Regions from separate parts of the Priestia sp. 53B2 genome, predicted to be linked through region 3. Evidence: riboswitches for the same ligand, from Rfam matches in the RefSeq annotation. Region 3 holds a riboswitch; each other region holds the start of a gene.
What was found. A riboswitch is a leader RNA that binds a small molecule or an ion and turns the genes downstream of it on or off. The one in region 3 is predicted to bind S-adenosylmethionine.
Positions count from the first base shown of each region.

Region 1: linked by a shared signal. The riboswitch ahead of metE (5-methyltetrahydropteroyltriglutamate--homocysteine S-methyltransferase) and the one ahead of ACN6NE_RS16975 (hypothetical protein) in region 3 are both predicted to bind S-adenosylmethionine.
Region 2: linked by a shared signal. The riboswitch ahead of ACN6NE_RS04395 (hypothetical protein) and the one ahead of ACN6NE_RS16975 (hypothetical protein) in region 3 are both predicted to bind S-adenosylmethionine.
Region 4: linked by a shared signal. The riboswitch ahead of ACN6NE_RS03595 (BMP family lipoprotein) and the one ahead of ACN6NE_RS16975 (hypothetical protein) in region 3 are both predicted to bind S-adenosylmethionine.

Region 1 covers NZ_JBLZXA010000001.1:295,720-301,416, reverse strand. The annotation lists gene ACN6NE_RS01835 (sugar porter family MFS transporter) at 1-521, shown strand, start outside; gene ACN6NE_RS01830 (metallophosphoesterase) at 780-1,154, shown strand; gene ACN6NE_RS01825 (hypothetical protein) at 1,302-1,646, shown strand; gene ACN6NE_RS01820 (hypothetical protein) at 1,946-2,197, shown strand; SAM riboswitch class I at 2,278-2,388, shown strand; cobalamin riboswitch at 2,468-2,656, shown strand; gene metE (5-methyltetrahydropteroyltriglutamate--homocysteine S-methyltransferase) at 2,807-5,101, shown strand; gene ACN6NE_RS01810 (acetate uptake transporter) at 5,244-5,697, shown strand, end outside.
Region 2 covers NZ_JBLZXA010000008.1:198,592-204,288, forward strand. The annotation lists gene alaP (alanine permease AlaP) at 1-807, opposite strand, end outside; gene ACN6NE_RS04390 (DUF1540 domain-containing protein) at 1,125-1,283, opposite strand; gene ACN6NE_RS04395 (hypothetical protein) at 1,385-1,723, opposite strand; SAM riboswitch class I at 1,793-1,894, opposite strand; gene ACN6NE_RS04400 (hypothetical protein) at 2,016-2,312, shown strand; gene ACN6NE_RS04405 (GNAT family N-acetyltransferase) at 2,325-2,771, opposite strand; gene ACN6NE_RS04410 (hypothetical protein) at 2,852-3,292, opposite strand; gene ACN6NE_RS04415 (glycosyltransferase family 2 protein) at 3,402-4,391, opposite strand; gene ACN6NE_RS04420 (DUF6044 family protein) at 4,404-5,697, opposite strand, start outside.
Region 3 covers NZ_JBLZXA010000020.1:557,080-562,776, forward strand. The annotation lists gene ACN6NE_RS16955 (DUF1259 domain-containing protein) at 1-37, shown strand, start outside; gene ACN6NE_RS16960 (M48 family metallopeptidase) at 249-1,001, opposite strand; gene ACN6NE_RS16965 (GNAT family N-acetyltransferase) at 1,700-2,206, shown strand; gene ACN6NE_RS16970 (amidohydrolase) at 2,254-3,408, shown strand; SAM riboswitch class I at 3,472-3,573, shown strand; gene ACN6NE_RS16975 (hypothetical protein) at 3,641-3,883, shown strand; gene ACN6NE_RS16980 (M20/M25/M40 family metallo-hydrolase) at 4,353-5,697, shown strand, end outside.
Region 4 covers NZ_JBLZXA010000008.1:54,574-60,270, reverse strand. The annotation lists gene ACN6NE_RS03620 (2-methylaconitate cis-trans isomerase PrpF family protein) at 1-413, shown strand, start outside; gene ACN6NE_RS03615 (cyclase family protein) at 507-1,172, shown strand; gene ACN6NE_RS03610 (GNAT family N-acetyltransferase) at 1,169-2,011, shown strand; gene ACN6NE_RS03605 (YjgB family protein) at 2,039-2,611, opposite strand; gene ACN6NE_RS03600 (hypothetical protein) at 3,034-3,192, opposite strand; SAM riboswitch class I at 3,525-3,631, shown strand; gene ACN6NE_RS03595 (BMP family lipoprotein) at 3,707-4,717, shown strand; gene ACN6NE_RS03590 (ABC transporter ATP-binding protein) at 4,800-5,697, shown strand, end outside.

The sequences.
Region 1 (5,697 bases), on a different contig from region 3:
GGGTAATCTTCGTTGTGACAACACTTATTTTTCTGCAGTTTGTTGATAGATTCAACCGCCGTACCATTCTTACGATTGGCGGCGCGGGTATGGCTCTTTCATTTTTCACACCGGCTATTCTAGGAGCATTAGGTGTTAATGAAGTCGTCGTTAACTGGGTTACGTTAATTGCTCTTTGTTGCTTTATCCTTTGCTATGCGTTTTCATGGGCGCCGCTTACGTGGATCATTGTAGGAGAAATTTTCCCGCTTTCTGTACGCGGAATCGGTGCTGGGATTTCATCTGCTTTTAACTGGACAGGATCGCTGGCAGTGGGGCTTGTGTTTCCTATTTTAGCTGATCAGTTTAGCTTGGGCATTATCTTTTCAACGTTCGGGATCATTTGTATTCTCGGATTATTCTTCATACGTTTTGTAGTTGTTGAAACAAAAGGACGTAGCCTAGAGCAAATTGAAACGGACATGGCAGCTCGTTCTGCAAGGAAGTCTTTAAGTCCGGTTGAGCGTAATAAGTACGTTTGATTATGGTGAACGCTCTACTTGTAAGAACCCTTTGCTATCTCAGCAAGGGGTTCTTTTTTAGATTAGGAGGATTCTAGCTTTTATGTTGCCCTATCAGTGCTTAACAAAATGAAAGGATAGATAGGCTATGGAAACTAATTTAAATGTGCGTTCTGCTTACAAGAAGGTAGTGACCTTCATCAACAAATTCTCATATAAATAAGTAAGCTTGTTTACTTTTAACTGAATTTATTTAGTAATAGGGGGATTAACTAGTTGATGAATTTGACGCTTCATGAACGTTCTGAAAAGTTATTAAAGCAAAGAATTAAACAATTAAATCCGAGAGATCCATTTAACTTTGTTTTTATGGGTGACAGCAGAGGTGACGGACCAAACGATAATTGTTTCACGATGAGCGGTGAATTTGAGCTTGTATTAAAAAAGGCGGTGGAATTGGACCCGCTGTTTATTATTCATGGGGGAGACACCGTCTATACAGGGAAAAAAGAGTACTTGGAGCACTTTGTTAAGGTTGTTGAAAAAATCGCACCAAACATTCCTATGTTTGTATGCGTAGGGAATCATGATGAACTGTACCTTGATGAAAGCAATCTCGAAAACTTCAGAGCTACTATCGGAAAAGTACACTGAATCATTGATATTCCTATCTTCAACTTCCGGTGCATCGCATTAAATAATGTCATCAGTCCCAAGAATAAAATATATGGATTTACAGATAAAGAGCTTAATTATTTAGAGCAGCAGCTAGAGGATGCTCCTCGTAATACCGTTGTAGCCATGCATGCGCAGCCAAATATTGGCCGGTGGTCAAACCTTGAAGGGTTTCCTGTAACGACTCCTCAAAGTCAGCAATTTTTTGACTTGCACCGCGTGAAAAAAGTGCTCGTTAGCCACGTGCATGCATATGACGAACAGTTTATTAGAAAAAATAGAAACGGGACGTTTACGCTTGGAAGAGGCACTGATTTTGTATTGTCAGGAGGCGCCGGTGCTCCCCTTGATTTTGAGCTGCCTTTAATTTTAAATAATTATAATTTTACGGAGTTTTTTGTAAGCAGATACGACATTTTAGGTCCTCTTCTTTGGAAGGATTTTGGACGACCTCGAAGAAATTGTTTGTAAAAACAAGAAAGTAGAAAGCTAGGTTTAGCCAAAAGCGTGCCCGTGATTCACAGCCAGACTTTTGGAAGATTATGCATAATGTTTAAAGAAACCTTGTAGCAGAAGGCTAAGTCAAACGTTATAATAGATAATGAATGATGATATATTCTCTATATTTGTCATATATTTGTATTACATATGTAATTAAAGAAAAACATTCACTTGATATACTGTTTAATGACTTAACTTTATCTTAAAATTTACAGTGAAATGCCTGTTTATAAAGGCTTAGAACATACACAGCAAATGGAGGAGCAATCATGGCAAACGAAAAGATGCAAGAAGGACTTGATCGTTTTATCAAGGAGGATTTAAATGACCTTTTAGGTAGACTGTTCCCCTTAATGGATCGGGAGTGTGCCGAAGAAAAAAGAAAGCTTATTGAAACGGCGGTAGAGTACATTTATTCTTCAGGCTATCACCAAGGAGCAAAAGATTTAATCGAAACACATCGAAAAGATGATTACAAATTGTTAAGGCAAAAATTAGCGTCAACGCCTCCTGAAAACTAATTTTTTTGAAATTTCTTTTGACAACATAAATGTAAGGTGTTAAGATGACTCTACATTCAAAATATTATAAATAATTAAAACTCTTATTGAGAGAGGCGGAGGGACTGGCCCTGTGAAGCCCGGCAACCATTTAACATTCTTGTTGAAAAGGTGCTACATCCTGCAAAGCGTACAGCTTTGGAAAATAAGAGAGGATTTCATAGATACTATGCCTCTCTATTCGTGATAGAGAGGCTTTTTATTTTATGTGAATATGTTTTGAATGAACAATTTTATAAAAATGCATCAGGTGCTGTGTAACGAATATACGCAGCTTAAAAGGGAAGACCGGTGAAAAGCCGGCGCGGTCCCGCCACTGTAATGGGGAGCAACTTATTAACCACTGTTTCATGTTGAAATGGGAAGGGATAGGAAGCGATGAACCTAAGTCAGGAGACCTGCCTGTTGTATGCACTTAAGCTCTACGGGATATAGAGAGGAGTGAGGAATACGTGTTGGGAAAAACAGGCTATCTCAACTTTAGTTAAGTATGCGTATCATCTCTCTTTTCATTTCGAAAAGAGAGATTTTTTAGTTTATCGATAAAAAAATATACAGGGAGTGGAAAAAATGAGCAGTGTAAAAAGTTCAAACTTAGGTTATCCAAGAATTGGTGAAAAACGAGAATGGAAAAAAGCGCTTGAGCAGTTTTGGGCAGGAAAGCTAGAGAAAGATATCTTTCTGCAGGAAATTGAAGCTCTTCGTCTAGCACATCTAAAAAAACAGCGTGATGCAGGAATTGAATTAATTCCAGTCGGTGATTTTAGCTTATACGATCATGTGTTAGATACAGCCGCTATGTTTGGTCTAGTGCCAAAGCGCTTTGATTATGACGGAGGACCAGTATCGCTTGAAACGTATTTTGACATCGCGCGAGGAACAAAAGGTGCGGTAGCCTCTACGATGACAAAATGGTTTAACACAAATTATCACTACATCGTACCAGAGCTTGAGGAATGTACGCCGTCCCTTGTAGAAAATCGCCCGCTTCAATTTTACAAAGAAGCAAAACAGAAGCTGAATATTGAAGGCAAGCCTGTGATTTTAGGTCCAGTAACATTTGTGAAGCTGTCAAAAGGATATAAAAAAAGTGAGTTTAAAGAAGTAGTTGAACAATTTGTTCCTCTTTATGTGACTATCTTAGCGGAGCTGCAAGCGGAAGGAGTAGAGTGGGTACAAATAGATGAGCCGGTTTTAGCTACAACGCTATCAAAAGAAGACCTCGCACTGTACAAAGAAGTCTATCAAGCTTTGAAAAAAGCGGCACCGAATGTAAAAGTCATTTTGCAAACGTATTTTGACAGCGTTGATTATTACCAAGAAGTTGTTTCTCTTCCCGTTCATGGAATTGGTTTAGACTTTGTGCATGACCGAGGAGAAAATCTCACGGCGCTTAATCAATATGGGTTTCCGACTGATAAAGTGCTGGCAGCAGGAGTGATTGACGGACGAAACATTTGGCGTGAGAATCTGGATGAACAGCTTTTAACAATCAGTGAAATTGAAGAAGCTGTATCAAAAGACCGTTTGATTCTGCAGCCTTCATCAAGTCTACTACATGTTCCTGTTACGGTGAAAAATGAAGAAACCATTGAGCCAGTGTTAAAAAATGCGCTCTCTTTTGCAGATGAAAAGCTAAAGGAAATTGCGCTGTTAACAAAAGCGGTGCAGCAAGGAAAAGAAAAAATAGAAGAAGAAATAAACGTAAGCAAACAGGCAATTCAAGCATTAAATGGATCATCTTTTCGAAATCATCAAGACGTACAAAAAGAGCTGAAGCAGCTGCACAGCTATAAAGCAGAGCGTCAAGCGCCGTTTGACGTACGTCAACGCGTTCAGCAAGAAGCTTTTCAACTGCCGCTTCTTCCAACGACAACAATTGGAAGCTTTCCGCAAACAAAAGAAGTGCGAAAAGAGCGTCTAAAATGGCGTAAAGGCGAGTTAAGCGATGAAGCATATGAAGCGTACATTAACGAGGAAATAAAAAAATGGATTAAAATTCAAGAAGACATCGGCTTAGATGTCCTTGTGCACGGAGAGTTTGAGCGTACGGACATGGTCGAATACTTCGGTGAGAAATTAGGAGGCTTTCAGTTTACGAAGTTTGGCTGGGTACAATCTTACGGTTCTCGCTGCGTGAAGCCGCCGCTTATTTACGGAGATGTATCGTACGAGCAGGCGATGACGATCAAAGAAACGGTCTACGCACAGTCTCTAACAAATAAGCCGGTCAAAGGAATGCTGACGGGGCCGATTACGATTTTAAACTGGTCGTTTGTGCGTGATGATATCCCGCGCTACGACGTGGCAAATCAAATCGCGCTTGCTCTTAGAAAAGAAGTAGAAGCACTTGAAAGTCAGGGCATTTCAATGATCCAAGTAGATGAACCGGCGCTTCGTGAAGGATTGCCGTTAAAACGAGAAAACTGGGACAGCTACTTAAATGCTGCGGTGTATGCGTTCAAGCTAGCCACGGTATCGGTGCAAAACGAGACGCAAATTCACACGCATATGTGCTATTCAGAATTCGAAGAGATTATTGATGCGATCAAAGCGCTTGATGCCGACGTGATTTCTATTGAAACATCTAAAAGCCACGGTGAATTAATTTATGCATTTGAAAAACATACGTACAATCAAGGAATCGGACTTGGCGTATATGATATCCACAGCCCGCGCGTACCGAAGCTTGAAGAGCTTCAGCGAAACATTGACCGCGCTCTGCAGGTACTTGATCCTGCATTATTTTGGATTAATCCCGACTGCGGCCTTAAAACAAGAGGAATCAGCGAGACGGTTGAAGCTTTAAAAGTGATGGTTGAGTCTGCAAAACAAACCAGACAAAATTTATTACAAAACGTTTAATGATAAGAAATTAAAGACTAAGCAGTGTAACCGCTACACTGCTTGGTCTTATGGGATTTTAAAAGGCCAAAAATATCCATTGACACTTCCCCTACATTTTTGTATCTTTTTAAAGGTGTTTTTAAAATCAGGGAGGTACAACATGAGTAACAACAGTACGCAGCACGTTAAAATTGTAACAGCGGATCCATCAGCGCTAGGTCTATTTGGACTTGCCATGGTGACACTTGTTGCATCGTTTCAAAAGCTTGGGGTAACCGATGGTGTTTCATTGGTATTGCCATGGGCGATTTTTTTAGGCGGAATAGGGCAGTTAATCGCGTCTATGCAAGATTTCAAACATAATAATACCTTCGGCGCAACTGCTTTTGGTGCCTTCGGGTTATTTTGGCTAGGTGTAGCTATGACATGGCTTATTCAGCTTGGAGCATTTGGAGAAGCGCTCGCAAAAGAAGCGGATCCGAAGCAGCTCGCATTTGCTTTTGTCGGCTACTTGATTTTCAGCGTTTTTATGACAGTTGGAGCAATGGGCACTCATAAAGTATTATTTATTATTTTTGTGTTAATTGATTTCTTATTCATTGGATTATCGCTAA
Region 2 (5,697 bases), on a different contig from region 3:
CTGTGAACCAATTTCTTGCCACGGATAAATCGACATAATGACAAATAACGCACCGACGTAGAAAATCAGAATACGCCAAAAGACAGAATCAATCGCTCTTGCTAGAGATTTTTCGGGATTTTTCACTTCTCCCGCGGTAACGCCGATCATTTCAATTCCTAAATACGCAAACATGACCATTTGCAGCGACAGCAAAATACCTTTGAATCCGTTCGGGAACAGTCCACCATTGTCCCACAAGTTTTTGATACCAGTCGCAACGCCGCCGTTGCCGATTCCAAACACAATCATTAATAATCCAACGGCAATCATTAATACAATCGCTAAAATTTTAATAAGTGCAAACCAAAATTCCAGTTCACCATATGCCTTAACAGCTAAGAAGTTAACCGTTGTCATGATGACAAGCGCCGATAAAGCCCAAATCCAGTTTGGTACATCCGGATACCAATACCCCATATAAATACCAACGGCTGTAATTTCAGCCATACATGTTACAACCCATAAAAACCAGTAGTTCCAACCTGTTAAATAACCAGCAAGCGGCCCTAAGTAGTCGCGTGCGTACTTGCTGAATGAACCTGCAACAGGTTTTTGAATCGCCATTTCTCCAAGTGCTCTCATAATAAAAAACATAATCATTCCGCTAAATCCGTACGCCAATAATATTCCTGGTCCTGCTAATTTAATAGCAGATGCAGATCCAAGAAACAGTCCTACCCCTATGGCTGCTCCTAAGGACATCAGCGTCACATGTCTTTCTTCTAACCCGCGTTTCAATTCTTTCCCCTGAGTTTTCCCCTGCATAAACGTCTCCCCTTTTTCCAATCTGTCAAAACGAGATGAACACAGCCTTTTTTGTTAGCGCTTTCATATAAGTTTGTGCTAAAAGACAGCTAGGCTGTATATTTGTATTCTATCACCTTTCTCTCACTTTTCTTTTGTCGAAAAACAAAAAAATTATCTTATCATTTTGTTTAAACGCACAATTAGACATAGGCCCTGCTTTTTTAATATGTATTTATTATTGCACTTAAGTAATAGTATTTTTTAAAAATAGAAAAACGCCGACTCAACTCCGTCAGCGCATCGTTCATTTTATGCTTTTTTATAAAAACTAGCATTTATCTCGCGGGTTCAAAAGTTTTACAGCCAGGTTCTTCCATTCCAGAAACATGGTGACTACTTTCAGGACTCACAACGTAAATGGACTCTGCACTGCATTTATTTCCGGATTTCCAATACATGCACTCATTCACTTCACATAATACACCTTGGGCCACGGTTATCCCTCCTTTTCTTGTCTTATCTATTTACTACCCGAAATATAGCACTTCTAACATTTTCACGTAAAAAAAACCGCTTGTTTATCAAGCAGATTTTTTTATTGCGTGTGTTCAACATACTGTTTTTTAGCTAAATATAACTCACGGCTCAGCGTGATCCGTCTTTCTCTCAAGCGGCTTAATTTAGCCTGAAATTGTTCGTTAGTTGGTTCTTCTTGAATCAAGCGATACGTAAAAGAAATATCTTCATTTAACTGTTTAAAATCTTCCCATATCTCTTGAACGAGTGCAGATTGTTTGTCTTCAAATGAGCGATTTTGCCTCGTTTTTAGGACCGCTAAAATTTCATGCTGCCACGTTTCGTCTTTTATTTCTTTGGCTAATAAGTATAGATCTAAATAATCATCAGTGCTTAACGCTGTTTGTCTATTGTTCAATGTCCTCACCTTTTCTATACGAAATGTTTCTTCCTAAGAAGAGGATTTCATCATAGAAAAAGATTCCTCTTCTTATCTGTCAGAGCTAGGCTATGCTGGAATTAGCACCATTCAATAATTGTGGTTGCTGAGGCTTCAAAGGGCCAGTCCCTCCACCTCTCTAGATAAGAATATTCCGTTTTTAAATTATTTCTGACTATTCTAATATGTTTTATAAGTTACGTCAATAGCTTTTCAATAAAAAGAAAAAAGAAGTAAAATATGGTATGCTTTCATAAAGGATGGTGAGCACATGAAACGATATCTGTTATCTGCTTTTTTGGGAAGCTTGCTGCTGCTTCTTACTATTGCTTTTTCATCTACTTTCCATATTGCAATTGTCAAAACAACGGGAAGCATTGGAGGGATTATTTTAGCAGCGGCAGCTTTGATTATGAACGCGCTTGAAGATCCCCCCTCCTCAGACAATATAGGTGGAGGAGCCGTTGAAGTACTAGATAAAGGCTCTGTTTGGGCTACTTATTTACTTTTACTTTCATTACCAAACCTCATCGCATGTATAACATCTTATGTTTTATGGACTCGCTGACATTCACTAACGTTACGGACATTTTACCACCTGCAGGCTCATTGATATTTGTTTATCTACAAATCCAAGTTCACGATACACATGCTGTGCAAAATTCCCAGCATGAACGCTGAGTCTGATTTCACGGTACCCTTTGATAGACAATTCATCAATTGCTTTTTGCATTAACGGCTTGGCTAGACCTTGCCCGCGGTATTCTGGTACAACATATAATTCGTAAATAAAGCCAATTTCTTCTTTTGAAAAGAAGTCGGCAGATGGGCCGACAAGAACCCAGCCTGCGAGTTTATTTTCTTGTCTCGAAACTAAATAATAACAGCCTTTTTCAAGGGCACTACCAACTAGTTCATTTACGCGTTCAGTTGACGGATGAAACTGCTTCATTGTTCCTTCAAACAGCGCACCAGCAGATTTCGTTCGAATTTCCTGTAATTCTTCTTCAGTAGCTTTTACAATCATTACGATCTCTCCTTTCGTGTTCGTTTTCCACATGCAGAGATAAATTCCTGCAAAAAAAGTCTTCGCCTAAGCGAAGACTTTTATTTAAATTCAAATTGCTCTTGATGATTACCTTGTTCGTCCGTCCAGTTGATCATGATGTCTAAACCTGCCGCTTTTCCAGGAACAGCAAAATTCGCATAGCGAAAACGCTGACCGCTTTTGCTTAAGTTAGACCTTTCAATAGGAGAAAACAAGCTGTATTTCGCCTTATTTTTTCCTTCGTGTCGAAAAGCTTGGACCTGCACGCGCTCTACGTCTTTTCCAATGTTTTCAACGGTTAATCCATATGTATGATAGACGTTATTTTTCCACTTTAGCTGATTATCTCCCGTCATGCTCGCTTTTGTCAGTTCAACCGACCATTGTTCAGATGATTTCTTCATTGGAAGCTTCTCAATCGAAAGAGCGCTGACATGAATGGCTGCAAAAGCAAGCCAAACAAAACAAAAAGTGCTGACTGTATAAAATAGTCTTTTCATAGATTTTGATCTCCTTAGAAATTTTAGTAGTAGCATTTCCTGTTAACTTAAAAATTATGATAAACGCTTTAACAAAAAAAGCCTCTCCATTTAGGAGAAGCTTCTTAAATTAATGCATAAGCAAATCTTTGTGTTTGTCTAATGAGTGTTTTGTATATAAATCTCTTTCAATCGCATATTTAGGACGCTGTTTCACTTCGTTGAAAATTTTGCCAATGTATTCTCCGACAAGACCCATTCCCATTAGCTGCAGGCCGCCTACAAGCCAAATTGATAAAATAAGAGACGTCCAGCCGATTTGCGTATGATCTAAATATTTTTGAATCAGCGCATAAATACCAAACGCAATACTAAAGAGAAAAGAAGCTCCTCCAAGCAGCGTTAATAAGCGTATCGGCGCTACGCTAAAAGATGTAATCCCATCAAATGCAAAAGCAAGCATTTTCTTTAACGGATATTTTGATTCGCCCGCCATCCGTTCTTTTCGGTCATATGTGACTTCCGTGGAGCGAAATCCTACTAATGGTACAAGGCCTCGTAAAAAAACGTTTCCTTCTTTATATTTCATGAGTTCGCCAAGAGCACGTTTGCTCATGAGACGAAAATCAGCGTGATTTTGAACGAGCTGAATTCCTAGCTTATTCATAAAACGGTAAAACCCTACTGCCGTGGTTCGTTTAAAAAATGTATCGGTTTCTCTGCTGTCTCGAACACCATATACGACTTCATACCCGAGCCAATATTTCTCCACAAAAGTACGAATGACGCTGATATCATCTTGCAAATCTGCGTCAATGGAAATGACGCAGTCAGATTGCTTATGGGCTGCTTCTAGTCCTGCGAGCAAAGCATTTTGATGTCCTACATTTCGCGCTAGCTTTAACCCTTTTACAAACAAATTGCTGCAGCTTTCTTTTTCAATAAGCGACCACGTGCTGTCTTTGCTCCCATCGTCTACAAATAAAATGGTACTTTCACTTGATACAAAACGTTCATTTATCAGTTCTTTTACTACAGTAGTTAATTGAAAAGATGTTTCTGTGAATACTTCTTCTTCGTTGTAACATGGAACAACAATCGTTAAAATAGGTCTGTTCATGTTATTGCCCCCTTACTTTGCTTCATATACATACACTTTCCAAGCGGACTGTTTATCGGTAAACGCTTTTAAAAAGTGCAAACCGTCGCTTTCAGCATTTTCGATTGGCACGGCTGAAAAGATATAGCGACCGCCCATTTTTTTAAATTGGCTGATATTAAGCTGCAAATGACGGATTTTTTTCGTTGAGTCTTTTCGGTAATCATATTTTTTCCCTAGCTTGCTAACAAACACATAGCAGCGGTTGCCCCAGTGATCATAGTAGCTTTCTAACTTTTTATTTTTATCAAGCTCTTTGGCAATGATTTTACGAAACTCATGTTTATACGTTAACGGATAGAAGTTGTTATACGTATCTAGCGTATAAAAGCCGTTATACTGAGCAATTGATGGATGAAGCCCAATGCTTGCTACCCGATAAGATGATTTAGGTTTCCCTATATATCGGCTGATTTCATCGAATTGATGGACAGCATAAAATTCTTTGACTGACGGCTCGTGATTGTAGCGATAATAAAGCTCAGGGTTCGCTATAAATAACACAAGCAGCTGTAAAACCAAACACACCCACACAAACTTTTTCCACGCTTTGCCCCGTTTCCATAAAACATAGCCGCCAACTGCAAACATCAAATAAATAATGAGCGGGCGTAAAAAATGAAATCTAGCAAAGTTAAACGTATTTAAAAGCTGAAATTTTTCTTTTAGCGGCTCCCATCCTTTATAAAACCAAAACGCATACCAAATCGACAGTAGGAGATTAAGAACAAATAACTGCAAAAACGTTTTTTCAAGCTTTCCTTTCTGATTGCGAGCGACAATCCACAGTACAATAAAAGAAAGCGGTAAAATGACAAAGGTATGAAGCGTCATTACATGTGTATGCCCAAGCGTATAGTTCTTCAAAGCAAGGCGAATGGAATGTCCGAAACTTAGAGTAGAGCTTAAAAATTCATTTCGACTCGTCGGGGCCTCCGGAAATAAAAGAGAATCAACAAGCCGGTATTCAATGAGCAGAAAGACAGCGGTCATCGCTGCAATACTGCTTAAAAAAGGCATATTCCACGCTCGTTTTTTTACTGCATCTCTTAGCCATAGCAGCCCCATCGCTGCTAAAAAGAAGAAAAATCCTAGCACAAAACTCGCGTAAAATGGAAGCAGCAAAAGTGTAAGCCATTCCTTCCACGTTCCTTCGCGGTTTCGAATGGTTAAAAACGCCCACAGCGCCAGCGGCTGTCCTAATGTACTCAGCATGCCCGAAGGCCAAAATGGCGTAAGTGCAAAAGCAAGTGATACAAGCACTCGA
Region 3 (5,697 bases):
AAAAATAAGAGAAGCGTTTAGAGTATTAAAAGGATAGAAAGCAGTTTTTTATAGAATCAGTTTAGTCTTACTTACTGCTTTTAAAATTAGATTAATAAAACTTTAAACATGTATATTATATATTTGTTTATAAACTGCACTTGAATGAACCTATCAGGTTAACTAATTTTTGAGCAGTGAGATTATTCGAGTACTTCTATCCAAATAAAAAAAGCACGCGTTCGCCGCGTGCTTTTTTATGTATAAACTTAAAATGCGTTGAGGGTATTATCGCTTAACCACTGTTTGCGTTCAGCTGCATCTTCGAATAACTCATCTGCATTTGTAAATTGAGAAGCAATGACATATTCAATTGTTGCAAGAGGAGCTGTTAGCAAACGCCAGTTTAATACGATTGTATTATCTTGAGTTGTAGCGTATTCTTCACCTAACTCGTCCCATTTAACAGATTCAGGAGCATTGTCTGCTGCTTTTTTAACAGATTTCAAAGCTTCTTGGAATTTTTCACCTGCGCGGCCTTGGTACCATTCTGTTAATAGTTGTCCAATACCTTCATTTGTTTGCTGCTCGTTCCAGATTTCAGGTACTGTAGCAATGAATTTTGCACGGAATGTCATTTCAGCCTTTGCTACATCTCCACGAACGATGTTTAAGCGGTATTGACGTCCTAGGTAAGGGAATTTGTCTCCCTCTTCAAAAGAACCAGTTTTAGCTGCAGAAGCTGCTGCTTTAGGAGCCTCTTTTTTAGCTGTTTCTTTTTTTACTGCTTCTTTCTTTGGAGCAGCTGGCTTTTCCTCAGCTGGCTGTGAACCGTTTAGTTGTTTTAAAATCCATGTTGCTTTGCGTGCGATGATTGAACGCACATTGTTTTCATTAAGACCTCTTGGGATAATAACTTTTACCCCTTCTTTGTCACAAATTTGCACCGTGATATCGGTTCTATTTGGAACGACTTCAATTTTGTAGTCAATTGTTTGATTGCCTGTTTGATACGTATACATAAAATTTTTCGTACTCCTTTCTACAAATCTTCATTTTATAAGCAAAGGTAGAGTTTGGTCAAATGAAAGAATAATCAGACAGTTATCAACTGCTGTTGCAGCGCCTTGCAGAATGATATGTATTCCAATATTTAGTGGAAAAGCGCCAATAATAATTGCTTCAATTTTTCTTTAGTTTTTACAAAAACATATAAAAATATGCCGATACTACTAATATAGATTAGACATTCTATGTCTTTAGATGGTATAGGGAATGAAAAATAAAAAAAGCGTTTAAAAGTTTACATGTGAAATGCTATATAGGATGGTCATAACACTTACTGTAATTGAAGTGACAAATTATTATCTTATTATGAAACAAGAGCAAGCAGCCTCGATTATGCTAGTGATTACATTTCTGTTTGCTTTTCTTACAACTACCGTGTTCTATTTTATCATACGTCGCACTATAATTGCGGTTGAAAATTTAACGAAAGTAATGAAAGGGGTTTCGTAAGGGGATTTATTGATATTTGTTCAGTATAATAAACTGTAAGTATTGGTTTTTATGATAGCTTTCATAGAAAGAGATAATGAAAATTGACACGTTATAAAAGCAGTTGTATAGTGAGTACGCAAGGCGGCAGTCTGTCTTTTTTAATTCTTAGTAAACTTATAAGTTAAATAAATATTTAAGCACTACATAAGGAGACGAAGAGATGAAAAATGAATTCCGTTTAGCAACAAATGACGACGCAGATAACTTATTGAACTTAACTCTACAAGCATATAAGCCTATTCGAGAGCTAGGCATTCCTTTCTTAGCAGCTACTGCTGATCTTGCCCTCGTTAAGAAAAATATTTCTCAAAACCTTTGCTATGTATATGAAGAAGATAAAAGAATCGCTGCAACTGTGTCTATACGAATGCCTTGGGGAGAACATCCAGGTCCGTTTGCTGTTCCGCACCTTTGGTGGTTTGCAGTATACCCGTCGTTTGCCAGGAAAGGCGTTGGATCTAAGCTGCTGCATCTAGTAGAGGAAGAGGTAATAAAAAATACGTTTAAATCACCAGGTGTGTCTTTAGGAACAGCAAAAGAACATCCTTGGTTAGTTGAGATGTATGAACGAAAAGGATATGTTCAAGCTAAAGAAAAGCACCTTGCAGAAGGTTATAAGACCGTGTTTCTTTATAAAAAATTCAATGAGGTACACTCTTCGTCGTAAAAGATAGAGAAGTGATACAAATTAAGAAATGTGAAAGAGTGATAAATATGACAGATCAATTACTACTAAATGAGTTAATAGACATACGCCGTGAGCTGCACCGGTTTCCAGAGCTTTCAATGAAAGAATATGAGACAACTAAACGTATTAAAAAGTGGTTAAAACACTATGAAATTTCTATAGCGGATGCATTCCCATTAGACGTAGGAGCAGTAGCAGAAATTGTGGGAGGAAAGCCGGGACCTACTATCGCTATTCGAGCTGATATTGATGCGCTGCCAATTGAAGAAAAAACCAATCTGCCATTTGCTTCTGAAGTGAACGGTGTTATGCACGCATGCGGCCATGATTTTCATACGGCTTCTATAATCGGAGCAGCCATTCTTCTTAAAGAGCGTCAGCAGGAGCTTTGCGGTACGGTTCGATTTATCTTTCAACCAGCCGAAGAAACAGCTTCTGGGGCAAAAATGCTAGTTGAAAAAGGTGTGCTCGAAGGAGTGGCAGCGATATTTGGGATGCATAACAAACCGGATCTTCCTGTAGGAACCATTGGTATCAAACCAGGACCTTTAATGGCAAGTGTTGATCGTTTTGAAATTGACGTCAAAGGAGTAGGAGGTCACGCGGGTATTCCTGAAAAAACAATAGATCCGATTGCTGCTGCTGGTCAAATTGTTACTAGTTTACAAACCATTGTCAGCCGTAATCTCAGCCCATTTCAAAATGTTGTTGTCAGCATAACTCAAATCCACGGAGGGAGCTCGTGGAACGTCATTCCTGACAAAGTAACGCTTGAAGGAACGGTGCGTACCTTTCAAGAAGAAGCGAGAGAAAAAATACCGGCTCTTATGAAACGAACTGCTGAAGGGATTGGTGCAGCTTTCGGGGCTTCAGTAGACGTTAAATGGTATCCATACCTTCCTGTAGTAAACAATGATGATACGCTGGAAAAACTGGCTATCAAAGCGGCAGAGGATCTTAGTTATCAAGTCGTAGAAGCTGAACAATCGCCTGGAGGAGAAGATTTTGCCGTATATCAGCAGCATGTATCAGGATTTTTTGTATGGATGGGTACAGCTGGAGAATATGAATGGCATCATCCTTCTTTTTCATTAAATGAAGAGGCATTACTTGTAGCAGCTTCTTATTTTGCTAATCTAAGCTTTCATTTTTTGAATTCATTCCATTACCCGAAAAATTAAAATATTTTTATTTTTCTATTTACGCGGATGGAATTATTTGATAAAATAAATTTCAAATTAAAAAAGTTATCACGAGTGGACGAGAGATCTGGCTCTTTGACTCCACAGCAACCTACGAATGTAAGGTGCTCCTACCAGCAAAGCATGTGCTTTGGGTGATAAAACGGGTGAAAAACTCATTTTGCATCAAAGCAAAATGAGTTTTTTTATTTTTCTAAAAGGAGAGGGTTTTATGAGTCATACAGCAGTTGCAGCACATACAGGAGAGAAAGCATTAAAGGAAGCAGTGAAATTATTAGGAAAGCATTATCAAGTAGCTTATCGCGAATTGGAAACATTTTATGAAATTGTGGTCGAAAACCATGTTCGTACATATGCTGTAGGCATAGATATTAAAGATGTACAAAAAGCAAATGAACTAGAAATTTATTCATCATGCTGTTCCAAGCTTGAGCGAGTAGGCTGTCTTTTATAGAAGAAGTCTACTCGCGCCTCTATTTTTTAAGTGTTTTTAAATAGAAAGCATGGTTTTTGACAAGCAAAGAATCTGGTGGGTATAATCAATACTCACTAGGTTTTAAAATTAATCATAAATTGTCGAAATTTTTACACAAATTAAAGGTTACATTCGAAATGAATTGTGGTATGTTATAAAACAAGAATATTTTATGAAAGGAGCATTGAAATGGAAATGTCTCTTGAACACGGAAACGATGCAGGAAGCGAACAGCTTATTGATCGTATCCTAGACTTTTTAGAAGATGACGAAAAGTAAAAAAAGAGTGTGCGGTGCTATCCCTAGCCGCGCACTCTTTTTTTATCATGTGCGTAAAGGCAGCGCCATACTATGATACATAAGGATAGAATGAAAGGGTCTCTGTCAAAGGGATTGACGAATGGTTTTGTTTGATAGAAAATTTAGAAAAAGGAAAGAGATGAAGGGTATGTCGAACAAAACATCTTTGTATCAAACAAAAGAACAGTTAAAAAAACTTGTAAGCGAATTGGTTTCTATACCTAGCGTGACAGGAACGATGGCAGAAGTGGAAATGGCTGAATCGATAGCGTCGTGTTTATTGAAGCTGCCTTACTTTCAAAAAAACGAGCAAGTCGAGCTTCATTCAACAGGAGACGGGCGATCGATTGTCACAGCTTTTGTTCAAGGGAAAAATACCAATAAAACAGTTGTACTAGTAAGTCATTACGATGTAGTGGATGTACAAGATTATGGACAGTGGAAAAAGGATGCTTTTCACGCTGATACATTAACGAGTACTTTTTATAATCATATGGAACAAGTTCCGGCGCATGTACAAAAAGATATGGTAAAAGGAGACTGGCTTTTTGGCCGAGGAACGATGGACATGAAAGCAGGCATTGCCCTGCATATCAGTATGGTTGAACGAGCATGCAACGGAGAGTTTGACGGAAACATCCTGCTGCTGTCGGTACCGGATGAAGAAGTAAATTCGCTTGGGATGAGAAAAGCAGTGCCTGTTCTTTTAGAACTTGCCCGCAAACATCAGCTGGATTTTTCTCTCATGCTAAATGCAGAACCAGTGTTCAGCCGTTATCCTGGAGATCAAACGAACTATGTGTACTCAGGATCGATTGGGAAGATCATGCCAAGCTTTTTGTGTTATGGAAAAGAAACTCATGTAGGGGAACCGCTAGCTGGTTTAAATGCTAATTTACTAGCTTCTTATTTAACAAAAGAAATAGAATTAAACGTTGATTTTTGCGAAAAAGTAAGAGATGAAACGAGTCCACCTCCTACGGTGCTGATACAAAAAGATTTAAAAGAAGAGTATTCAGTTCAAGTTCCGCACTCTGCCGTTGTATTATTTAATTTATTTATGTTAAACCGCTCTCTTAAAGAAGTAACAGATCTGCTGTTGAAATCGGCTGACAAAGCGGCTTTGAATGTAAAAAAACATTATAATAAAGCCGCTAGGCATTACGCTGCGGGAATGGAGGGTTCATCTCTTGACGTGAACGTATGGACGTATGAAGAACTTTATACTCATGCAGTCAAACAGCACGGTGAAAAATATGTGCAAGAAATGGAAGCAGCACTTTTAGCACAAGAGGATGATGACAGAAATAAAACCATTAAATTAGTAAACTCTTTAGCTGGTTTATGTAAAGAAGCAGCTCCGATGATGGTCTTATTTTTTACGCCGCCTTTTTATCCGGCCGTTTGTTCACATGATGATCCGTTTGTACAAGAGATTTTGTCAAACGTACAGGCAACTGCCAAAGAGCAATTCCAAGTGGAGCTAGTTGAAC
Region 4 (5,697 bases), on a different contig from region 3:
AAGCGGGGCTCGCACCTCAAGACAAAGCAACAAAACTATCACCAGCCGTTCCGAAAATGACGATTATTGCGCCTCCTATGAACCATCGCGACGGGACCGGAAGAGAGAAAAATGCTTCTCAAATGGACGTATTAATCCGGATGATGTCGATGCAAAAACCGCATCAAACGCTTGCAATTACAGGAGCAATTTGTACAACGGCGGCTATTTATACAAAAGGCACGCTTCTGTCAGAAATGGTTCAACTAAAAGGCGATACCGTTCGACTTGCTCATCCAATGGGAATTATGGAAACCAGTGTGGATCTAAAAGATGGACAGGTTAACGGAATCAAAGTAGTGCGTACAGCCCGTCTTATTTTTGAAGGATTTGTTTATACAAAGCATACGTACGATGTATGTTTATCAAGTTAATAACGTTCTCTAAAAAAAGCTCTTTCTAGGAACTAGGAAGAGCTTTTTTATGTTAGAATATTTTTACTGAATATTGAAAAAGTTGGTGAAGGTATGAAAAAAAGAACATATATTGACCTAAGTCACGTAATTGAAGACGGAGTTATCACACATAAAGGTTTGCCGGCACCGATCATTTGTGACTATTTAAGCCGAGAAGAGTCTAAAAAGCTGTATGAACCAGGGACTGAATTTCAAATCGGTAAAATTGAAATGGTCACGAATACCGGTACGTATATTGATGTGCCGTTTCACAGATACAAAGACGGAGCGGATTTAGCTCAAACGGCTATTGGTAAAACAGCCGGACTGGAAGGAATAGTGGTTTCAGTCGACCCGACTTTAACGGTTATTGATGAATCTCATTTTCAACATATAGACGTAAAAGGCAAAGCGGTATTAATTCACACGGGATGGGATCGCTACTGGAATACAGACGATTATTTAGAAAACCATCCATACTTAACAGAAGGCGCGGCAGCTTATTTAGTGTCTCAACAGCCCGCTCTTGTCGGAATTGATTCGATGAATATTGACGACACAAAAGGAAAAGCAAGACCAGCTCATACGCTGCTGTTAGGAGCGGACATTGTAATTGCTGAACACTTATGTCACTTAGATCAACTAACGGAGTCCTTTTTATTTTACGCCGTGCCTCCTAAAATAAAAGGAGTTGGAACGTTTCCGGTAAGAGCATTTGCCGAGGTAGAAAGAAAATGATCCAGTTACATAGATATATAGAAGTGCAGGAGTTTAAAAACCATGTAGAACCGCTTTTAGCGAAAAATGAAATTCTTCATAACTTAGCGCTTGGCATTTTACACAGCTTAAATGAAAGCAGCAAACCAAATTTTATGGGTGTTATTTTAAAAGACAGCTGTGTTGCGCTAGTATTACTGCAAACCCATCCTAAGCAAATCATCCTGTCTCAAATACAGAAGCTAACGGAGCGTGAACTAAGCGAAGCGGCGGAGCTGTTACAAGAAATCGACATACCGGGCTTAGTTGGAGAAAGACAAACAGTTTTATATCTTTCTCAAAAACTAGCAACGCTAAAAAATCAAGAAGCTTCTTTGAAAATGGATCAGCGTATTTACCGGTTAGACAAAATAAAAAAAGCTGCGGATGCTGAAGGAATGCTGGTAAAAGCAAGGTTGGAGCACCTTTCGCTCGTAACGGAGTGGGTTCGAGAGTTTATGTATATCATTGGGGAGCCTATATCGAAAGAACAAGCTGTCAAAACAGGAGAAGCTTTTATTAAAGCAGGACGGTTATTTTTATGGGAAGTGAATGGCAAGTACGTATCCATGGCAAATGCCGCGCGTCCAACAGCTCATAATATTACGATTAACTATGTGTACACGCCTCTTGAAGCACGTAAAAAAGGCTATGCCTCAAGCTGTGTGTCCGCACTTTCTCAGCTTATGCTAGACGAAGGGTTTCAAACAACAAGTCTATACACAGATATGACAAATCCTACGTCTAACAAGATTTATATGGAGATTGGGTATGAACACGTAGCCGATTCAGCATTGGTTTTATTTCATGAAAAAAAGTAGCAGGCTGTCTGCTACTTTTTCTATTACTTAAGGCTTTTCAACTAAGTTTACGTGATTTAACGTTTTGGTATCGTCAAAAATAAATTCAAGATCATAGGCGCCGGCATGATACGTGTACTTTGTTTGAGTCGCACCATCACCTTTTACTTTACTTGTAAAGTTCGGCTGACCTAATTCTTTCTTTAAGTTAGCTTGCGTGATGGAGCCTAGATTTGTTTGACGCTCTACATTTGTACCAAAATAGCGGATTTCGTTAATGACGTTATTTTGGTCATAGCCAAATGCATATCCAGGGTGACCCATTTCCGCATGATAGTAGTCAAAGTTGTTTGATGAACCTTCAGGCGGCGGACCGAACTGATCACGGACATCTTGACGAAGGCTTTTACCAATTTTTAAGTCTGCTGTTAAGCGTGGCACTTCACCTTGCACCGCCGCATTATAAATTTCATTAATGTTTTTTACAGCTGTTTGACTGCTTGTTTCTTGAGAGGTAGCTGCATGTGTTGGTGTATCAAACTGAGCGACAGGAGCAAATCCAAAAGCAGCAATTCCTGTAATCGTTGCAGCAGCAGCTGCTTTTGATAATCGCTGTTTCATTTTTACAATTTTTCCTCCTTAGTATATATGGATTTAGCAACTCTGGCCCACCTAAAGGGCAGGTGGGTCGGAGCTGCTAGACCTAAGCGTTTGCCGCCCTCCCTTGCGGGGCAGGCAGCATCCGCATAGGTGAACCCTTGTGGGAGTAGTCAAGGAGTCTTAGTTGAGTTGGTAACTGATATATATAATTTAACACGTCTTTTAGAATGTAAACGTCAGTTAAAGTAAAAAGTAAAAAACAATTCATTTATCATAGGTGAAAAGATTGGTTTCTATTCCTTTATTAGGTAAAAAACGTAATATAGAGAGGATTCTAATTCATTATAAAATATTAGGTATTAACCGAGATTACTATATACTAAAGCAACTAAAAGAAAACACCACCCTATGAATACAAGGTGGTGTTTTTTAGTTAGATTATCTTACCTTAGTTTTGCTCTTGCTATCCCTGTTACTGCAATACTAGTAATAAAAATAACTACGATTTCAACATTGGTTGGGGTATCAAAAAATATTTTTGATACCGCCAAAGCGATAATGAATCCAAGGGCTACTCCAGATAATTCTTTTATCAATTTCAACGTTAACACCTCTTAAAAAATATCGCTGAGGAAAAGTCTAACATTCTTGGTGAAGTGATTTCAATCGATAGTGGATTAACAAAAGAGATATAATAAAAGTGCTCTGCTACACATGACCCTTCTAGAAGACTAGCAGACTTACCGTAAGCGCTTTGCTAGGAGGAAGGAATACGATGATTAATTTAGAAGATTGATCTGTATTTTAGTAGACTAAAACCGTATAATCCTATCTGTTTTTAAAGTTTTTTTGCGTGAAAAAGAAAAATAATATTGACAATTGTTAAAAAACTATTAATATTGACTATATTACATAAAACAAATAGCTATTGTTTTCCTTATCAAGAGAGGTGGAGGGACTGGCCCTGTGAAACCCGGCAACCGCTGTCTATGACAGAATGGTGCCAAATCCTTAAGAACAGTATGTTCTTGAAGATGAGGAAGAGACGTTTGGTTAACGAGCTCTTCCTTTTTATAAAGGAAGAGCTTTTTTTATATTATAGGGGGAGTAAGTTAAATGAAGAGATTTCTTATTTTAGCAGTTGCGCTTGTACTACTCGTAACTGGCTGTCAGTCCAAAAGCACAAAAAGTAGTGGAAGCGAAGAGGAAGGAAAGAAGCGAATTGCTCTTGTTTTACCTGAAAAGATTGGGGTTAACCCGTTTTTTCAACAAATGGATGATGGAGCAAAACGCGCTGGGAAGAAGTATAACATTGATGTAAAGACAATTGAGTCTACGGATCAAGCAGCCATTGAAAGTAACTTGCGTGCTGCCGTAGCAGAAAACTATGACTTGATTATTACATCTTCTTTTGAATCCGAAGATGCGTTGAAAAAAGTAGCTCAAGAAAACCCGCAGCGTCAATTTGCGATTATTGATACAGTGGTCGATTTACCAAATGTAAGAAGCGTTGTATTCCGTGAACAAGAAGCTTCATATCTATTAGGAGCAGCGGCAGGATTGGTTACAAAAACGAATAAAGTAGGAATGGTTGCAGCTGATGATATTCCATTATTAAAAAAATGGACGGTAAGTTTTAAAGAAGGATTACAATCAACAAATCCAAAAGCAGAGTTTCTAGTAAACTATGTTGGAAGCTTCTCCGATCCAGCTAAAGCAAAAGAACTTGCTATTTTACAGGCTTCAAAAGGAGCTGACTTTATCGCCGGAGCTTCAGCGGTAGGCGACTTGGGTGTATTTGAAGCAGCAAAAGAAAAGGGTTTTTATACGGCAGGCCAAGATATTGACCGCACGGAAGTAGATCCTGAGCATATCGTTTTATCGCAGTTAAAAGGATCTGATGCGGCAGCTTATGAAACGGTAGAAGCACTGGCAAATGACAAATTTAAATCGGGCGTAGTGACATACGGCTTAAAAGAAAAAGGTGTTGGGTTAACGTATGTGACTCAAGACAGCAAGACGCCTCTTAATGACTTTGTAGGGCAAGATGTAATTGAACAATTAAAAGAAATTAAAGATTCGATTATTGATGGAAAAACAGTGGTAAAAGATCCGTTAGCAAAGTGAGTTGAAAAGAGAAGTCGAGTAAGGCTGGCTTCTCTTTCTTATTTTTGAAAAAATCCTAATGGGGAAAGGAGCAATGAATAGAATGAGTGAGCTGCTGCAGTTAACGAATTTGACGAAGAAATACGGTTCATTTTTAGCAAATGATAACGTGTCCTTTAAACTGAAAAAAGGCGAGGTCCACGCGCTGGTTGGAGAAAATGGCGCTGGAAAAACGACGTTGATGAGAATGCTTTACGGAATGGAAAAGCCGAGTTCAGGAAGTATTCAGCTACATGGGAAAACCGTCTCGTTTTCATCTCCTGCAGATGCGATCAAAAATGGAATAGGCATGGTGCATCAGCATTTTATGGTTTTTCCTCATTTTACAGTGGCTGAAAACATTGTCTTGGGGCATGAGCCAAAGAAAGGCCTCTTTTTTAATAGAAGGCAGGCGAAAGCAGATGTACAGCAATTAACCCAAACCTATCAAATTTCAGTAGATGTTCATAAGAAAGTAAAACATTGCTCAATTGGAGAACAGCAAAAAATTGAAATTTTAAAAGTGCTGTATCAAGGAGCAGAAATCATTATTTTAGACGAGCCTACCGCCGTTCTTACTCCTCATGAAGTGAAGGAACTATTAAAAACAATCCGTTTTTTAGCTTCTCAAGGTAAAAGTATCATTATTATTACACATAAGCTGCAAGAAGTGATGGAAGTAGCGGACCGCATTACGGTTCTTCGAAATGGTAAAGTAGCCGGCGTCACAAATAAAGAAGATACCAATGCTCACCACCTAGCCAGGCTGATGGTAGGGCGAGAATTAAAAGAGCGTCCTGCAAGAATACCATCACAAGGTACCTCTCATTTAAACGTACAAAATCTCTTTTTAAAAGGAAAAGGACAAAAAAATGTACTGCAAAATGTGTCTCTTCACGTTTCTGCAGGCGAAATTGTCGGTATTGCAGGCGTTTCGGGAAATGGACAATCGGAGCTGCTTC